Regions from separate parts of the Halomonas sp. N3-2A genome, predicted to be linked through region 1. Evidence: predicted binding sites of a transcription regulator. Region 1 holds the regulator's gene; each other region holds the start of a gene.

Region 1 (6,159 bases):
AGCGTGTGATCCATTAGGGCAATCCTTCATAGAAAACCGCTCTTTTAGTTGTCTGCGATGATTTAGTGCGATTAGACGCATATCACCTTGTTGGTTAAGTTGCTCTGCTGGTTAATGGTTTGGCAAGGTTTTCTTCAGTGCCTTGATAAATGTTTAACAAGTGTCACGTGAACATCCTGTATAGCCCGTTGTTAATAGTGGGCAATAATTGCAAAAAATAAATCCCAGACTTTGGTATCAATAAGCTTTCAGTACGTATTTTGATGTTTGTTTTTGAAAATAAATACCTGTTTTTAAAGTTTTTTTTAGCTTTTCTGTCTGGGTGATAGGACGATGGTCTATGGGTCGCTTAAAAGCAATGTTTGCTACTTTTAATAGGTGGTATATTAAGTGGCCAAGTTTGCTAGTTCGTGTCGCTACTTTGGTCGCTAAACAAACGTCTTTGCGACGTTAGCGGTATAGCAAAAGGTATAATAAAGGCGCTGGTTAAAAAGCAATCAAACCTTAAGCCATTGTGTTCTTCATCGCGATTAACTGGGGTCACTCATGATTGACGTTGATCTTTCCCAATTGCCCTTCACATTAATTGATGATGAAGGGCGTGACCACGTTCGTCGTGGTATGGACATCGCCTATTTTGATCGTGATGAAATTATTATCGAGATGGGGCAAGCGGGTGAATCGGTATTTTTGATTCACAAGGGCGAAGTTGCTGAACTGGACCCTACCCTGCCAGCGTCCAGTGCACGGATTGGGCACTACACGGCTGGTGATCTGTTTGGTGCCATTAGTATTCTGAACGGTAAAAGCCGTTATCGCTTCCAGGCTGAGCAAGAATGCTTGTGCTATGTGATGCCGAAGGCGCTATTTATAAAACTATGCCGTCATCATCCTGACTTCGAAAATTTCTTCAAACAGTCGCTATCTCACAAAGCGCGGTTAATGACTGAAAAGCGTGCCGAAGGCGGCGTGACCATGGCCGGTTTTATGTTGGCTAAAGTCAGCGAATGTATGCGTGAACCTCTTATCATGGATGCATCGACAGATATTGCCAGCGCGGTGCGTCAGCTCAACGATAGTCATGCAGATAGTTTGCTCGTCAAAACCCAGGGTGAGTTTGGCATTGTCACCAAAACCGATTTGCTCAATGGTGTCGTGCTGAACAACTTTGAGCATACAGCGCCCGTTGAGGATGTGGCCCATTTCTCGTTGGTGACCGTTACCCCCCATCAGTACTTATTTGAAGCGCTCGTGCTGATGACGCGGCATAAAGTAACGCGGGTGGTGGTGATGGAACAGGGCGCCCTGAAAGGGGTGGTGGAGCTAACGGATGTCCTTAGCTATTTTTCGAGCCGTAGCTATGTCGTTAGTCTGCAGGTGGAGCAGGCGAATAGCTTAGAAGCATTGGCGGCTGCCAGCCAACGCACGCCAGAATTGGTGAATGCGCTTATGGCGCAAGGGGTCAAACTACGTTTTGCCATGGACCTACTGGCCGCGTTGAATGGCCGAATTATCAATAAAGCGTGGTCATTTGTTATTCCTGAGCAGTATCACTCCCAAAGTTGCCTAATGGTGATGGGTAGCGAAGGGCGCGGCGAACAAATTCTTAAAACAGATCAAGATAATGGTTTGATTTTAGCCGATGACAGCCAATGGCCTTCGCTTGCCGAAGACATGAATGCGCTTACCCAAACGCTGATTCAGCTCGGCTACCCACCCTGCCCAGGTAATATCATGGTGTCTAATCCTGAATGGGTTGGCACTGTGTCGCAATGGAAAAACAACATTGCTAAGTGGGTGAGTGCAAGAGATGGCGATAGCCTAATGAAGCTGGCGATTTTGCTGGATGCCCATGGTGTGGCTGGTAATCCGCAATTGCTAGACAGCGTGCGAGCAGAGCTGTTTGAACGCTGCTCACGGGATGAGCTATTGCTGTCCTACTTTGCTCGCGCTGCACTGCGTTTCTCAACACCGCTAACGCTATTTGGCTCCTTAAAAAAGCCCCAGCATGGGATCGATATTAAAAAAGGCGGTATTTTCCCCATTGTTCATGGGGTGCGCACAATGGCCCTCGAGCGACGCATTAATGCTACTTCCACCTTAGATCGCCTGGACGCTTTAGCAGAAGATGGTCGTCTTGATCGCCGTTTTGCGGATGACCTGGGCGAGGCGCTGGCACTGTTTACCGAACTACGTTTAAAACAGCAGCTACAGACAGCGGAAGCGTCGACTCAGCAGCGTAGTAACCGTGTGGTGGTGCAAGAACTCTCGTCCCTTGAGCGTGACCTGTTGCGTGAGGCGCTGCATATCGTAAAAGATTTTAAGCAGCGGCTCTCCCATCGTTATCATTTGGAGTATTCGTGAGCGGAATGCGCTTGTTAGACCGGCATATGTCGCTGCTCAGTGGCTCGCTGCGTACATTAATGCAGCGCGAAAGCGACCGTCGACGCTGGGCAGACTCCCCCTACGCATGGCTGTTTCAGCCTTACATGGGGGAAGAAATGGTGGCGCTTGCCTGCCAGGTTAGCCCAGGCCAAGCGCCGGTGGTCAGCGTCGCTGCTGTTGTCTTAAGCCCAGGGAGAGTGCAGACCAGCCGAGCCTGGGTGGCTACCCTGGCAGAAGAGCAGAACAACAACGCCCCTGCGCTGCGGCGACATCATCAGCTGTATGCGACGGATACGGTGCTGGCGCCTAACGCTGAGCATCTTGGGGCGCTAGCGGAATTCATCGGTAATCGGCCGCTAATTGGTTGGCAGTTAGGGCGCTCGGTGGAACACCTAAATCTTTTGTTTAAAGCCGGGTTGGGATTTGGTTTGCCCAATGCCCAGGTCGATGTTGGAAAGCTACACTATCGCCAACTGCGTCGCTTACATCCACAGTGTGAGACGAGCGGCCGCCTAACCGAAGCGCTCGCTCGTTGGCAAATACCCGCTCTTCAATGGATGGGAGTGCTGGGGGATGCAACCGCAAGCGCGCTTTTATATCTGCGTTTGCAGCGCGAGATCGCCCAGCAGGGATAGTCGGTACTACTCTCACGGGATGAATCCACGGGTTTATCTTGGGTGGACGTGGTGAGTCTTGTTAGAATGCCCGCTGCTTCTTCTACCATCGGCAGTGCCTACACCATGCTACAACCTGACTATTTTGACCCCGCAGCGCCTGATACTGTTTCTGTTGACAGCCCTGCTGTTAATAGCGCACAGACACCATCCGAGCATCACGCCGCTAAACAAAAGCGTGAATTTAATAAGCTACAAAAGCGCTTACGGCGAGAGGTTGGCAACGCCATCATTGATTATCAAATGATTGGTGAGGGTGACAAGGTGATGGTGTGCCTGTCTGGCGGCAAAGATAGCTATACGATGCTGGAGATACTGCTTAACCTGCAGCGCAACGCGCCGGTTAATTTCTCTCTGGTCGCCGTCAATATGGATCAAAAACAGCCAGGCTTTCCGGAGCATGTGTTGCCCCAGTACCTAGATAAAGTGGGGGTTGAATACCACATTCTAGAGCGTGACACCTACTCAGTGGTGAAAGAGAAAACCCCGGAAGGAAAAACGACCTGCGCGCTCTGCTCACGACTAAGACGTGGCTCGCTCTATGGGTTTGCCGAGGAAATTGGGGCAACGAAAATTGCCCTAGGGCATCATCGTGAAGATATTTTAGAAACGTTATTTCTTAACATGTTCTTTGGTGGCACTTTGAAAGCAATGCCTCCCAAGCTGTTATCTGACGATGGCAAGAATATTGTTATTCGCCCTCTTGCCTACTGTAAAGAGGCTGATATTGCAGAGTTTTCTCGACTAATGGAATTCCCCATTATCCCCTGCAACTTATGTGGCTCTCAGCCCAATCTCCAGCGTCAAGTTGTCAAAGATATGTTGGCTGAGTGGGATAAAAAACACCCAGGACGCCTAGAAAGCATGTTTAAAGCGGTGACCAATGTAGCGCCTTCCCAGCTAGCAGACCGCGGTTTATTTGACTTTGCTGGCCTTGAAGCCAAACAAGCGGCGTTGATGGAAGGGCGTATTCAGGCGCTTAGCGTGGACTAGCCGACTGTTCTTCCTCTTCAGCTAGCGTGATGAGGCGCCGCATATCTAAAATATTAACCTCGCGCCCTGAAACAGCCACCACCTCTTGCTGTTGAAAGCGGCTAAGAATACGGCTGACCGTTTCTACCGCCAAGCCTAAGTAATTGCCGATGTCGGCGCGGGACATGGAGAGTCTGAAGCTATAAGGCGAGTATCCACGTCGACGAAAACGGTCTGATAGGGTGACTAAAAAGCTGGCTAGTCGCTGATCGGCCGTCTTGCGCGATAGCAAGCGCATCATGCGCCGGTCATCCCGCAATTCTTTGCTCATGCTCCGATAAAGCTGGCCACGTAGTTCGGGCAGTTCTTCGGAAAGCAGGTCCAAGCGATCAAATGGAATTTCACATACTGTTGTGGTTTCCAGTGCAATGACGCTACCGGGGTAGTGCTCTTCATCAATTCCGTCCAATCCCACTAGTTCGCTGGGAAGGTAGAAATTTGTTAGCTGATCATTGCCGTTCCCTTCGCTGGTCACCTGTTTCAGGCTGCCTGAGCGGACGGCATACACACTGGTGAAGTGATCGCCCTGGCGAAACAGGGGCTCGCCTTTTTTGAGCGGTGCGCGGCGGCGAATGATGGCATCAAACTGGCCCATATCCTCAAGCTCTAAGGCAAGCGGCAGACACAGCGAGCTTAGGCTACAGGTTTGACAGCGCGCCTCTTGCAGCAGTGAGCGTCGTTGGCTGGCGGGTTGTGGCATATCATTCTCCCTTTCTCGTTAGCCATCATAGGCCCAGAGGCAAGACGTCTCAAGAAGCTTATACAATCTTAGAGTAGCGTTTAGTAGGCTGGTCAGCTAGGCGAGCATCAAAGGCCATCGCCAAATGGCGAATCAGCAGCCGCCCAGTGGGAGTGGCGCTAATCACTTGCCGATGGCGAGTGATTAAGCCGTCTTGCTCAGCTGTCTTCAATTGCTCAATTGCGGTGGAAAAATAATCACTAGCATCGATGTGCCAACGCTTTCCAACTGCCGCTAGATCAATGTGCATGTCGCACATTAGCCGTTCAATCACGTCTCTTCGTATTAGGTCGTCCTTATTTAACCTTAATCCTTTGACGGTTGCCAGCTTACCTTGATCTAAGGCTGCTTCATATTGGCCAAGCTGGGTCGGGTTTTGTGCGTAAACGTCGTCAACCCGTGATATAGCGGATACGCCTAAGCCAACTAAATCGCACTGTGCATGGCTAGAGTAGCCCTGAAAATTGCGTTGTAGTGTGCCGTTGCGCTGTGCAATCGCTAGACTATCGTCAGGTCGTGCAAAGTGATCCATGCCAATATGCACATAGCCTGCGTTAGTCAGCATTTCTATGGTGGTATGCAGAATAGCCAGCTTTTCATCAGCGCTGGGGAGGTCGGTTTCGTTAATGCGTCGCTGTGGCGCAAAGCGGGTGGGCATGTGCGCATAATTAAAGACGGACAGCCGTGCCGGGTTGAGTTCGATGACTTGACTTAGCGTCTCGGCAAAGCTTTTTTCGGTTTGAAATGGTAGCCCATAAATCAAATCAAGATTGAGTGAGCGAAAGCCAAGACGGTGTGCTTCTTCCATCAACGTTTCGGTGAGCACCCGGGGTTGTACGCGGTTGATAGCTTTTTGTACCTGCAGGTTTAAATCCTGTACGCCAAGGCTTAGCCGATTAAAGCCGAGCGACTGTAGGTGGCGTAACGTAAATACGTCTGCTTCACGAGGATCTATTTCAATAGCGTAATCGCGATCGGCTGAGCTAGATAAACCAAAACGGGCATCTAGGCGGTCAATCAGGTCCCCCATCTGTGCCAAGGTTAGAAATGTGGGCGTACCACCGCCCCAGTGTAACTGTTGCACCGGGCGTGAAGTGTCTAAATGGCGGGCAGTGAGCACCATTTCCCGATCTAGCCGAGAAAGGTAAGGTTCTGCAAGGGCGGTATTCTTCGTTGCGATTTTATTGCAAGCACAGTAGAAGCAAATTTTTCGACAAAAGGGCACATGCACATACAGGGATAGCGGACGGTGGCTCTCGTTACTGCGCGCTAGCGCCTGAGTAAAGTCATCGGCGCTGAACTGATCATGAAACGCGAGAGCTGTTGGGT
Region 2 (6,159 bases), 1.6 Mb from region 1:
GCCGTGAGCGTGCTTTTACCAGCTCGATGACTATCCGGAAATATTACTAGCTGTTGATTAACCTCTACCGCCCCACAGTGAAGCCCAATATACTCAGGATGATGTCGAAGATAAGCACCCGCTAAATCAGCAATCACGCTGCATGCGGTTCCTGCCGGTGTATCTAATAACATGCCTCCCGGCAGGGCCGGCGCTTCCTGCCAGTAACCATTAGGATGACGCCAAACACAAATAGAGGGTGCGTGCTGTTGAGCCTCACAGGGCGTTAGCCGCCAGCCTGGCATGGCTTGATGAATCACTGGCAGTAGCCGCTCTGCATCAATCAAGCGTATGCAAGGGCCAACATTTTCCAACGCATAATCGACAGCAATCGAAGTGGTAGACACGGCCCCCCCCTTACCAGCGAGGTAATAAGCGGCTTATGCGAATCTCAATTACAGCGTCTCCATCCCAACGGGAGCGCTGTGGGCGAGCGTAGTAAGGACGTGAATGATGGGGACGTGAATGCCTGGGTTTAGAATAATGGGGTCTTGAATAGCTATGTCTTGAATAACGGGGCCTCGAATAGCTGGGCCGCGAGTAACGTGAACGGGAATGGTGATGTTCACGCGCTTCAGCTTGCCCCATGGAAAACAGCGTAGGGGCCACGTAAAGTGCAGCGGCACCAAGCCCTAAACTTGCTAGCACTTGACGTCGTGAACGCCGTTTATTCAGCAGGAAATCGGCTTCATTGCTCATATCAGCACTCCGGATTAATCGCTAGAAAGGTTATGAAACACTGTTTTAAAAACAATCCTAGCCTCGAAGCACACAGCAAACCACTGGCTGAGCGTCACTTTCCCATTGTTTACTTTTTTTAACTACACTCAGCGTTTTGTGGAAACATTATGCAGCTGCAGTAATTTGCCAACCATTACGGCCTGCGCTCTTTACTCGGTAAAGCGCCTTATCAGCAGCTTTATAGGCACTTGGAAAGGTCGCATCCCCTGCGGTAAAGCAGACTGCCCCAATACTCAAGGTGACCCTTTCATTGTGCGGATGCGCGGGGTGTTTGAAATCAGCCTGCTCTAAAACAGACGTTAATTGATCACAGTAGCCAATCAATAACGCATCATCATCACAAGGCAATACTGCGGCAAACTCATCTCCCCCTAATCGGTATAGTTTTGCCTCTGCTCCCAGTACATATTTCAGCAGACTGGCTAAGCGCCGTAACAGTTGATCCCCCTCAGGATGCCCCAATGAATCGTTGTACTGCTTAAAGAAGTCGATATCGACCAAGATCAAAGCAAGCGCAGCCCCTTCTTTGGTAGCGACATCCTGATGCAGCGCACTGCGGTTACCTATCCCCGTCAGCGGATCACGCATCGCATGCTGCATCCAGGCTATGGTTTGCTTAGTCGCACGCTCTGTACGCCGTAACTGACGCTCATGCATTACCCAAAACAGCAGCCCTAGTGCAAAAATCACCATGCTCGAATAGGTGAGAATCTGATTATACCGTCGGGTGCTTTCGGAAAACTCATTAATTGCCATACCACGCAGGTCGAGCTGATTCATCTCAATGTTCGTTAAACAATCAATTGGGCCCAACAGTTCAGCTGCAGCATCAAACGGTGTCACGGTAGTTTCTGTAAGGCGCTCTGTTAGTAAATTGAGGGTTTGTAAACTCGGCTGGGTACAGCTGTACCTTTGACGATATACCTCGACATCAATTAGCCCATAGGCAAGATCGAGATTAAGCCTAACCGTTTGTCGCTGTTCATCGTCAAAGGGCTGTTCGCTTAACAAATGTTGTTGGGCGAGCTGTAAATATGCCCGAGACCTGGTAGCCAATTGCTGCCCTGTCAAATTGCCTGTCTGGCTGAAGTAAGCCTGTATTTCGGGATATACCCAGCGCGCCTCATAAACAATAACTACCATCAATGCCATAAAACTCATGAGGCTCAATGATAACCACGTTACATAGCGGCGCTTCCTAGCGAAAGGAACGGGGGGTGGCAGTGGTACGGCAGGTGGAGAAGGCGGCGGCTCAATGATCACCAACGGGCCTCAATACTTCGAATCATCCATATCCAGTCGTTGAACTCACGCAGGCTCTTGATATCACGCTGATCATTATAAGCCAGATCAACCAGCCGCAATGGCCCCCGCGAACGCAATGTAAGTGGCTCTCCACTCTCTGCCGTGACCATTAACCACTTAGGATCATCCCAGCCATCTAACGTCACTTCGTAATCATCCCATGTCGTAAAGTGCAATGCGGGAGGAACTTCGCCAAACTGATTAATGAGAAAGCGACGGAATTCAAGCCCATGCATCTCTAGCTCTCGGCCTTGAAAAGGATCAAATACTGGCGAGGTAATCGTAGATTGTTGGCGCAACTCATTAAGAGAGAGTGCTGTGGTTTTTTCACCATTAATGACGCTTAATGCTTGAGCATAGACCGGCACTGATAGCCAGCTAAGTAATAGAAGAATACAGGCAACACTAGCTTTGGGATAATGATGAGCGCAACAGCGTATGGCAACGATTGAATTAGCAGCATTCATGGCAAATGGCTTCCTTGCGGTACAATGCCTTATTGTACAACTAGGTACTTTACCAGACGATTAATGCGAATACTCGAAAACATAGTTTTAATTAATAAAAAAGCCGACCCAGCTGGGCCGGCAACAGGAAGCTCGCTGTTAAAAGCAAGCTCCCTCCCCTGACGACGGTCACCACAACGGCGTTAATGCTTTTTACGTTCATCCTTACGGAGGTGGTCGCGTACAATAAAACCTACCCAACCAACCATAAAAGCAATCATTAACGCGACAGTAACTAGACCGAAAATAACAGCATCATCCCAATACATGGTGATCCCCTCCTGCCGTGATGTATGACACCATCCTAGTGCGTTAATCGCGGCAGGAAGCTGACCTGGGTCAAGCTTTTCAGCGGGGTTATTTGCGGCCCATCAGGAACTTGATATGGGTCAGTTTTTAACACTCAAAATACGCTGCAGCTTTAAAATACACTGTCAATTTTGAGCACGCCGAAGATTTAAGGCCTATGAAACTTAAAGTCTGTAAAACTTAAAGCCCCTAAAACTTGCAGCTAAAGCACTTTTCGATCTTCTACTTTGCTGTGTTCGGTTCCCGGCGGTAGAGGGTGGCCTTTCGCCAGCTCTGCACGGGTTGCATCACGCACATCCAGCACGTTGACTTGATAGCGAAGCGTATGGCCTGCCAGCGGATGATTTGTATCGACCGTTACCATGTCCCCATCAACACTAACCACCGTGACAATTTGCGGGCCTGCTTCACCTTCTGTTTGGAAACGGCTACCGGGTTCAAGCGCTGCGCTGCCAAACGACCCACGACTCACCTGTTGCACCAAGTCTTCATTACGGATGCCGTAGGCATCAGCAGGCGCAAGCGTGACACGCAGCTCATCTCCAGCGGCTTTATCTTCCAGAGCACTCTCTAAACCGGGCAAAATATTATCGTGTCCATGGAGGTACTCTAAGGGCTTATCACGTGCGTTGGAGTCATCTAGCACGCGGGTACTGCCATCGCTAAGCACATCGCTTAACACGTAGTGTAAAGTGACTACTTGATGGGCTGTAATCGACATTGAAAACTCCTCTCCGGTAAGCTATCGGCTTTGTCATGGATATCAGGCCTAGTCTACCACTGAGCGGTTTTTAGCGGGCCTCGATGCAGACGTTTTCTTTCCTGGAGTGTTAACCAACATGCCCACCCCTACTCCCCAGCGCAGCTGGCTGGATGCGTTAGGTATTTACTGTCGTGCACCTGTTATCACCATGCTGTTTCTAGGTTTTTCAGCAGGCTTACCTTTTTTGCTGGTGTTTTCGACTCTCTCTGCATGGCTACGCAGTGACGGCGTTGAAGTGGCCGCCATTGGCTTCTTCGCCTGGATTGGCATGCTCTACTCAATCAAGTTTTTTTGGGCACCTATCGTTGACCGACTTGCCCTGCCGATCTTAACCCGCATGCTTGGCCAGCGGCGTGGCTGGATGCTGCTTGCCCAGGGGATGATTGCGGCAGGGCTAATTGGCTTAGCGGGAGTCAGTCCCGTAGGCAACTTAGGCTGGGTAGCAGCCTTTGCGCTGTTGATAGCCTTTGGCTCGGCCACCCAGGATATCGCCATTGACGCGTATCGCATCGAATCCGCGGATGACGATGTACAAGCAGCGATGGCCTCTACTTACATTATCGGTTACCGCGGTGGGCTGTTAGCGGCAGGTGCCGGGGCGCTGTATGTGGCCTCAGCGATTTCCTGGAACGCAGCGTACCTCTGCATGGCCGCGCTTGTGGGCATTGGCGTGCTCACCGTGCTGATTCGACCTGAACCAAAGCGCGCATCGTTGACGGTTCAGCTCATTCACGAACCCAAGGTACGCGCCTTCATTCGTGCCAGCCGTGGACAACCGAAAGCTTTGCGACGTCTAGGTGCTTGGGTGATTGGTGCCATTGTGTGCCCTTTTACCGACTTCTTCCGCCGCTATGGGGTGAAGGCGTTGGGCATTTTAGTGTTTATCGCGGTGTTCCGAATTAGCGACCTTGCCATGGCCTCTATGGCAAATCCGCTGTATATCGATTTAGGCTTTTCACTGGCCACCATCGCCAACGTCACCAATATTTTTGGTATTGCCATGAGTATAACGGGGGGCATTCTTGGCGGCTTGCTGGTTGCTCGCTACGGCATTGGGCCACTGCTGATCATTGGCGCAGGCTTTGTCATGGTGACCAACCTGCTGTTTGCCGCGTTAGCGTTGATAGGTAACCAACTCCCCATGCTGGTCGTCACCATTATTGGCGATAATCTTGCCAATGGCTTAGCCAGCGCTGTCTTTATTGCGTTTCTTTCCAGCTTAACGTCGCGGGCTTATACCGCCACCCAATACGCACTGTTTTCGTCGCTAATGACGTTACCAGGGAAGTTTCTGAGCGGTTTTGGCGGGCTGGTTGTTACGGCTCAGGGATACGCCACTTTCTTCATAGTGGCCACTCTGCTCGGTTTACCCGCCATTCTGCTAGCCATCTGGATCAGCCGGGATAAGCAGTTGGTGCCTACCCCAGTGATCGCAGAGGCAAAATAAAGCTAGCGGTGATCCGCCAACCACGCCAGCGCGCCTGGCGTGGTGCGCCACTGGTCACGCATCAATGTACGATACTGCCACGCTTCCGCACGGGAGCCGGGATCGACCTGACCATCCGCGTGAGGCATTGAAGGCCGCGGGTTCTCGGCACATAACAGCTCTATCGCATGACGATTATGAGCGACCACATCTGCCAGCGCTGCTTCAGCGGCATCGTGCTTTTCCAATCGATACAGCGCCAGTGTACGGCCCATTAATAACCCCAACTCTAAAGAGCCATCATCTTTTTGGGGCTCATCAGTGAGCGCTAGCGCTTCTTCATTGCGGTCATCACGCAGCAATTGATCAAGTACTAACTCTCTTAAGCCAAGACTATCTTCCTGGTCTATGGCTAGCAGCTCTTCAGCCAACTCACGGGAGTGCTGGCGCGCGCCGCGCTCCATGCCCACCACCAGCGCAAGGCCGGTGCGCAGTAGCATGGCGTTATCGGCATCGTCCCAACACAGGCTGCCGTCACCGGCTGCACGGGCCTGCTCAAGCCAGCGAGAAAGGCGCAGTGCCAGCGGTTCCAGCAAGCTCGGTGCCATCCACGGCAGGCTACCAAAGCGGCTGGTCAGTGCTAACGTTACATCTTGCACTACCTGGGGGGCATCCAACCATTCTGGGTGAGCACATAGCTCAGACATCCACTCTATCGCGTTGCCCCAGGGGTCATCGCGAAAGCCCAAGGCGACCTCTTCATCGACCATGACCTGAAACTGTTCGTGCCAAGCCGCAAACAGGGTTTCTTCGCGAGCAGTGGTGGTGTAGTGCAACCTACCGGAATCGGCATCTTGCTCAATGGTCAGCTTCGGTGCGATAGGAAGTGCCGCCAGCAGCGCCTGTAGCGATACCAGCGGCGTCGCCATATCTTCTTCGGCGCTCAACAACTGGTCGGCCAAAGTGGCACCAGGATTTTCAGCTAGAGCTGCCAGGAATTCGAGTTGCTCTTCATCCAAGTCGCCCTGGCGAACCAAGCGGCGGTACCAGAAGTTAGCTCGCTCTTTGGC
Region 3 (6,159 bases), 540 kb from region 1:
AACTTTACCGCACCAACCGTTTTGAACGCGCTTCGCGGGTTCAGCAGGTTTCCCACGACAATACTTGGTTACGGGAAGACGAAGACCCAGCATGGGTATTCGCCTATGACCCCTTTGAAGTACCGCTGAAGCAACCCACCAGTCAAGGGAGCCCGGCATGAGCAGCACCTATCTCTATGGCGCCAACGTACACGCCAATGGCATTCGTCAGCACTACCTGCGCTTTGGTGACAGCGCCGAGACAGCGCGCCAGCCGCTGGTGCTAATACCCGGCATCACCAGCCCGGCGATCACCTGGGGCTTTGTGGCCGAGCGCCTGGGCCAGCACTTCGACACTTATGTACTGGATGTCCGTGGGCGTGGCTTGTCGTCCACCGGGCCTGAACTTGCTTATGACACCGACACCTGTGCCAACGATGTGATCGCCTTTATCGATGCGCTCGGCTTAAGCAACGTCATTCTGGCGGGCCACTCCATGGGGGCGCGCTTTGCTCTGCGCGCCATGAATCGCGGCGCCAAGGGCATCGACAAACTGGTACTTATCGACCCACCGGTTTCAGGGCCAGGGCGCCGTGAGTACCCCAGCAAGCTGCCCTGGTATGTAGACTCGATTCGCGACTGCACCCGGGGCGCAGACATCGAAACCATGCGCCACTACTGCCCCACCTGGAGCGACGAGCAGCTGCGGTTACGCGCCGAGTGGTTACACACTTGCTTTGAGCCCGCCATTGTTCAGGCGTTTGAAGAGTTCCACAGCGTCGATATCCACCAGGACTTCCCAGCTATAAAAGTGCCCACGCTGCTGATGTGTGCAGGCAAGGGCGGGGTTATCCAGGATGAAGACCGCACCGAAATACGCGCCCTGCTACCGACGATTCGCGTTTCTACCGCGCAACAAGCGGGTCACATGATTCCCTGGGATGACTTCGACGGTTTTTTTGCCGCCTTTGAAGACTTCCTGGGCACACAACTCTAACCAAGGCCAATAATCATGACTCAGAGCACCAAGACCTACCGTATCGGCCAGATCGTCCCCAGCTCCAATATCACCATGGAGACGGAGATACCTGCCATGCTCGCTGCACGCCAGTTGATTCGTCCAGAACGCTTCACTTTTCACTCCAGCCGCATGCGCATGAAAACCGTTAGTAAGGACGAGCTGGCCGCGATGGATGCGGAGTCTGACCGCTGTGCCTTGGAACTCTCCGATGCAGCAGTGGATGTGATGGGGTATGCCTGCCTGGTTGCCATTATGGCGATGGGGCCCGGCTACCACCGAGCGTCGCAAAAGCGTTTGCGCAGCCGCACCGAAGAGAATGGCTGCGACACGCCGGTGGTCACCAGCGCCGGTGCGCTGGTTGATGCCCTGGGTGTGATGAAAGCCAAACGTGTGGTGGTAGTGGCGCCTTACATGAAGCCGCTGACCGAAATGGTGGTCGACTACATCCGTCAGGAAGGCATTGAGGTGCTCGACTATCGGGCGCTTGAGATACCCAACAACCTGGATGTCGCTCGCCACGACCCCGCCAATCTCCCCGAAATCGTCGCCAGCCTCGATTTAAGTAACGTGGATGCGATCGTCTTGTCGGCCTGTGTACAAATGCCATCGCTACCGGCCGTCGCCAAGGTTGAAGCCCTGACCGGTAAGCCAGTGGTGACCGCAGCTATCGCGACCACCTACGCCATGCTCAAGGCACTCGACCTGGAACCCATCGTACCGGGCGCGGGTGCTCTCTTGTCAGGGGCTTACTAACGAGATCAGGTGCTGATTAACGATCTAGAGTGCTGATTAAGGAGACGACCATGTCGCAGCACAATACTGATAATACGGCCTCGGACAACTACAAGGGCGTGTGGGATGGACGCATTGGCTTTGGCAAAAGGCCCGCACTGCTGGTGGTTGATTTTATGCAAGGCTACACCACGCCAGGCTCGCCGCTATTTGCCCAGGGCGTGGTGGATGCGGTGGCCAATATGCCACCGCTACTCAATACCGCACGGCGCACTGGCACGCCAATCATCCACACCAACATCCTTTATCACGCCCCGGATCAAATCGATGGTGGCACTTGGGTCAAGAAGTCGCCGGTAATGCGGGCGATGGTGGCGGGCAACCCTTACGCCGAGTTCTGCCCCGAGGTGGCCCCCCATCAAGATGAGCTGATAATGACCAAGCAGTACGCCAGCGCCTTCTTTGGTACTTCGCTTGCCTCCACGCTGGTCGCCATGGGTATCGATACGCTGATCATTACCGGCTGCTCCACCAGCGGCTGCATTCGCGCCACCGCCGTTGACGGCGTACAGCACGGCTTTCGGGTGATGGTGGTACGTGATTGCGTGGGCGATCGCCACCCCGCGCCCCATGAAGCCAACCTGTTTGATATCGATAGCAAATATGGGGATGTAATTAGACTGGATGAAACACTGGGTTACTTAATGAAGCGTTAGGAGTGCCCGAAAACGCAAGTGAAGCGGGCACCTCTGTTGTGTCATCCGTCCGCGTTCATTTTTTCCAGCAGATGCATTAAGGCAACCCGCTCTGCCGGGTTGAGATTTTTCATGGTCTGATCGCTAATTTGCTTGGCACTGGGCACCATGCCCTCGACTAATGTCTCCCCAGGCTCGGTGATCACTACCATGACTTTGCGTTGATCATTGGGGTCGGTGGTGAGCGAGATCCACTCACGTGCTTTAAGGCGTTTAATGACGCCACGGATGGTGGCTGGATCAATCGCCGTGGCGTTAACGATGTCGGTTAACGAGCTGGGGCCTCGCTCCATCACCGTACACAGCGTGACAAACTGAATGGCCGTAAGCTGTTTATCACTGCTGTAGCGCTGAAAAATAGCCGTATGCCGCTGGTAGGCTTTACGCAGTAGATGGCCTACTTGCTCAGAAAAATCATACCCCTGCTCTGAAGGCGTGGGGTGCTCGCCGGAAGACGAGTGTTTGAGCGCACTATCCGTTGTCATTCCATCTCCTTAATCTATTAGCGACGACGTGTATCGAGTATGGCACTGGTTAACAAAATGATGCATCAACGTATTAAATACGGCTTGCGCTGGATCAATTCACCATGCTTTTATGGCGTACACGCTACAATTTTACCTTAGTTATTGCTCGTTGATCACCTCAAATTCATCTGCACTGATTACTTAAAACGCTAGCGTGGGAGGCAAGCATGGCCGATAAATCAGACTATACAAGAGAGTCACTGCTGTATGGATCTGATGTTCTGGTGATCTATCGCGACCCGGTTACACCCCCTAAGCCCGCGCCCGGACAGCCAGGTACACACTCAAACTTCACTCCCCATGAGCCTGAGATATTTATTGCCGTGCTGAGCGATAGCCACATCGTGGCTTTCAACGGCCACGTAGACTTGGGCACCGGTATACGCACGGCGCTCGCTCAAATTGTTGCGGAAGAGCTTAGCGTCGCGTTCGACAGCGTTACCGTGGTGCTGGGCAACTCTGTTGAAGCCCCCAACCAAGGCCCCACCATTGCTAGTGCGTCGATTCAAATCACTGCCGAACCTCTACGCCGCGCGGCGGCTCAAGCGCGGGAGTACCTATTGACACTGGCAGCAAAGCACTTTGACACTGAGCGCTCACTACTTAGCTGCCAAAACGGCGCTATTATGCCCAGTGATGATAACCACTCATCCGTGAGCTTTGGAGAGTTGCTGCGGGGGACCCGTCATGCATTAAAGCTTGCCGATGAGGTGCCGCTTAAGCCGGCCAGCCACTATACCCTGGTCGGCCAATCGACCTCCCGCGTGGATATACCCGCCAAGGCCACCGGGCAATTGACCTTTATCCACGACCTGCGCCTGCCCGATATGCTGCATGGGCGAGTGATTCGCCCGCCTTATGTAGGCCATGATAACGGCGACTTTATTGGCAACAGTTTAATCGCGGTTGATGAAAGCTCTGTGGCACATTTGCCAGGCGTGGTAAGCGTCGTGGTGGTCGGTGACTTTGTTGGTGTGGTGGCCGAACGTGAAGAACAGGCTGCTGCCGCAGCCAAACAGCTAAAGATCCAGTGGCGACCCACCGAAGGCTTGCCTCAGTTGGACAACATAGAGCAAGCACTGCTCGACTTACCCAGCAAGCAGCGCATACTCCTCGATGAGGGTGATCTCGACAACGCGCTGGCCTCCGCACAGCATTCGCTCAATCGTCACTATGTGTGGCCTTTCCAGCTGCACGGCTCCATTGGCCCTTCGTGCTCCGTCGCCGATGCCAATGAAGATGGCCTGCACGTATGGTCGGGCACCCAAAATCCACACAGCCTGCGCGCCGATCTCGCCCGCCTTACCGGTTTAGACGAAGGCGTTATCACCATTACCCGCATGGAAACCTCGGGCTGCTATGGCCGCAATTGCGCCGACGATGTTGGCGCGGATGCTGTACTACTCTCTCAGGCGGTTGGCCGCCCCGTCCGTGTGCAACTCACCCGTGAGCAGGAACACACCTGGGAGCCTAAAGGAGCTGCTCAGTATATGGCGATCCAGGGCGGTTTAAATGCAGATGGCAGCCCGGCAGGCTATCGCTTTAATACGCGCTACCCCTCTAACAGTGCGCCCACCCTGGCACTACTGCTAACCGGTGCTGCCTCGCCTATTGATATCCCCTTTGAGATGGGAGATAGAACGTCGGTGCCACCCTACCGCTACCCTCATCGCCAAATAGTCTGCGACGACGTCCCGACTCTGGTGCGCGCCTCCTGGCTACGTGGCGTCTCAGCATTGCCCAGCACCTTCGCCCACGAAAGCTATATTGATGAGCTTGCCTATTTAGCAAATGAAGATCCAGTCACCTACCGGTTGCGCTATTTAGCCGATAATCGCGCTTGCGAACTTGTCGAAGCGTTAGCCGAACGTGCGAACTGGAAGCCCTGCGTCGCTAACATCAACCCAAGAAGCGAGGGTGAGTGGCGCTACGGCCGAGGCTTCGCTTACGCCCAGTACGTGCATAGCAAATTCCCCGGCTTTGGCGCCGCGCTCGCCGCCTGGGTAATTGAGCTTAAAGTCAATGTGAAGAGTGGACGGATTGTCGTCGAGAATTTATATGTAGGTCAGGATGCGGGCTTAATGGTGAACCCCGCAGGCGTTCGCCATCAGGTGCATGGCAATGTGATCCAAATGCTCAGCCGCACGTTAAAGGAGCGGGTGACCTTTGAGGATGGTTTACCGACCAGCAAAGAGTGGGGCGGCTACCCTATTCTGCGTTTCTCGGAGCTCCCCCCCATCAACGTCATGCTGCTTGATCGTCCAGAACTGCCGCCACTCGGCGTAGGCGAGTCCGCCTCACTGCCCGGCGCTCCTGCGATTGCCAACGCGCTTTTTGATGCCACGGGGGTGCGCTTTACCCATCCTCCTTTTACCCCTGACACCATTCGCGACTCACTGAAGGCCTCTCTTCAACTCCCCATGGAGGCGGCTAGTTAATGCAACACCTTGATCTACAGGTTATCGAACGCGCATTGAAATGGGCCAACCAGGGGCTGACTATTTGGTTGTGTACGGTGCTAAAAACCTTTGGCTCGGCACCCCGGGAGCCGGGTGCCATGCTAGTAGCATGTTCGACAGGCGACTATCTGGGGTCACTGTCGGGCGGCTGTGTCGAAGAGGACTTTATCACCAGGCTTCAAACGGGAGAGTTCAACGAACCGGTTCAGTCGGTGCGCTATGGCGGTGACGCTGGTTCAGCGAATATTCGTTTACCCTGCGGTGGTAGCCTTGAAGTGCTGGTTGAACGGCTAGCCCCCAACACCGAAAACCTCACTCACCTAGAAGTGGTGCATGCCACGCTACTGGGTCGCCAACCGCTAACCCGCTGTATCAAATTGGATGGCAGCGGCAAGCGCTTTAACCCCTCGAAGAACACCGAGCCCACCGTTATTTTTGATACCGCTAGCGTCAATATTCGCATAGGCCCTGCGCTACGGCTGATTATCGCGGGGATCTCCTCCGTCTCTGCGCCCTGTGCGCTGTTTGCCCAAACGCTTGGTTTTGAAGTGATTGTCTGTGAACCCAGGGACGAAGTCCGAAAAAATTTCGATGTACCCGGCATAGAAGTGCAGGCCGTTCTACCTTCGGTGTTTATTTCATCAGGTGGCTGCCATGCCAATACCGCCATTGTTGCCTTGACCCAT

What was found. The regulator FNR, encoded in region 1, switches genes on or off when oxygen is low (the NO sensors DNR and NnrR bind a similar motif). The targets are predictions, from matches to a motif close to TTGATNTANATCAA.
Region 2: a site for FNR is predicted at 2,971-2,984, ahead of ccoM (cytochrome c oxidase subunit CcoM). Genes of this name have one in related genera too.
Region 3: a site for FNR is predicted at 3,057-3,070, ahead of CEK60_RS12690 (xanthine dehydrogenase family protein molybdopterin-binding subunit). Genes of this name have one in related genera too.

What each region holds. Positions count from the first base shown of each region.
Region 1 is NZ_CP022286.1:3,242,114-3,248,272, reverse strand. It holds gene CEK60_RS15170 (putative nucleotidyltransferase substrate binding domain-containing protein) at 547-2,364, shown strand; gene CEK60_RS15165 (DNA polymerase III subunit epsilon) at 2,370-3,020, shown strand; gene ttcA (tRNA 2-thiocytidine(32) synthetase TtcA) at 3,087-4,052, shown strand; gene fnr (fumarate/nitrate reduction transcriptional regulator Fnr) at 4,039-4,791, opposite strand; gene hemN (oxygen-independent coproporphyrinogen III oxidase) at 4,850-6,159, opposite strand, start outside.
Region 2 is NZ_CP022286.1:1,663,127-1,669,285, forward strand. It holds gene CEK60_RS07840 (PqqD family protein) at 1-386, opposite strand, end outside; gene CEK60_RS22100 (hypothetical protein) at 435-608, opposite strand; gene CEK60_RS07850 (GGDEF domain-containing protein) at 886-1,932, opposite strand; gene CEK60_RS07855 (hypothetical protein) at 2,040-2,552, opposite strand; gene ccoM (cytochrome c oxidase subunit CcoM) at 2,735-2,860, opposite strand; gene CEK60_RS07860 (FKBP-type peptidyl-prolyl cis-trans isomerase) at 3,103-3,621, opposite strand; gene CEK60_RS07865 (AmpG family muropeptide MFS transporter) at 3,740-5,110, shown strand; gene CEK60_RS07870 (SEC-C domain-containing protein) at 5,113-6,159, opposite strand, start outside.
Region 3 is NZ_CP022286.1:2,705,881-2,712,039, forward strand. It holds gene CEK60_RS12665 (FAD-dependent monooxygenase) at 1-161, shown strand, start outside; gene CEK60_RS12670 (alpha/beta fold hydrolase) at 158-976, shown strand; gene CEK60_RS12675 (maleate cis-trans isomerase family protein) at 992-1,753, shown strand; gene CEK60_RS12680 (N-carbamoylsarcosine amidohydrolase) at 1,804-2,448, shown strand; gene CEK60_RS12685 (MarR family winged helix-turn-helix transcriptional regulator) at 2,490-2,972, opposite strand; gene CEK60_RS12690 (xanthine dehydrogenase family protein molybdopterin-binding subunit) at 3,182-5,452, shown strand; gene CEK60_RS12695 (XdhC family protein) at 5,452-6,159, shown strand, end outside.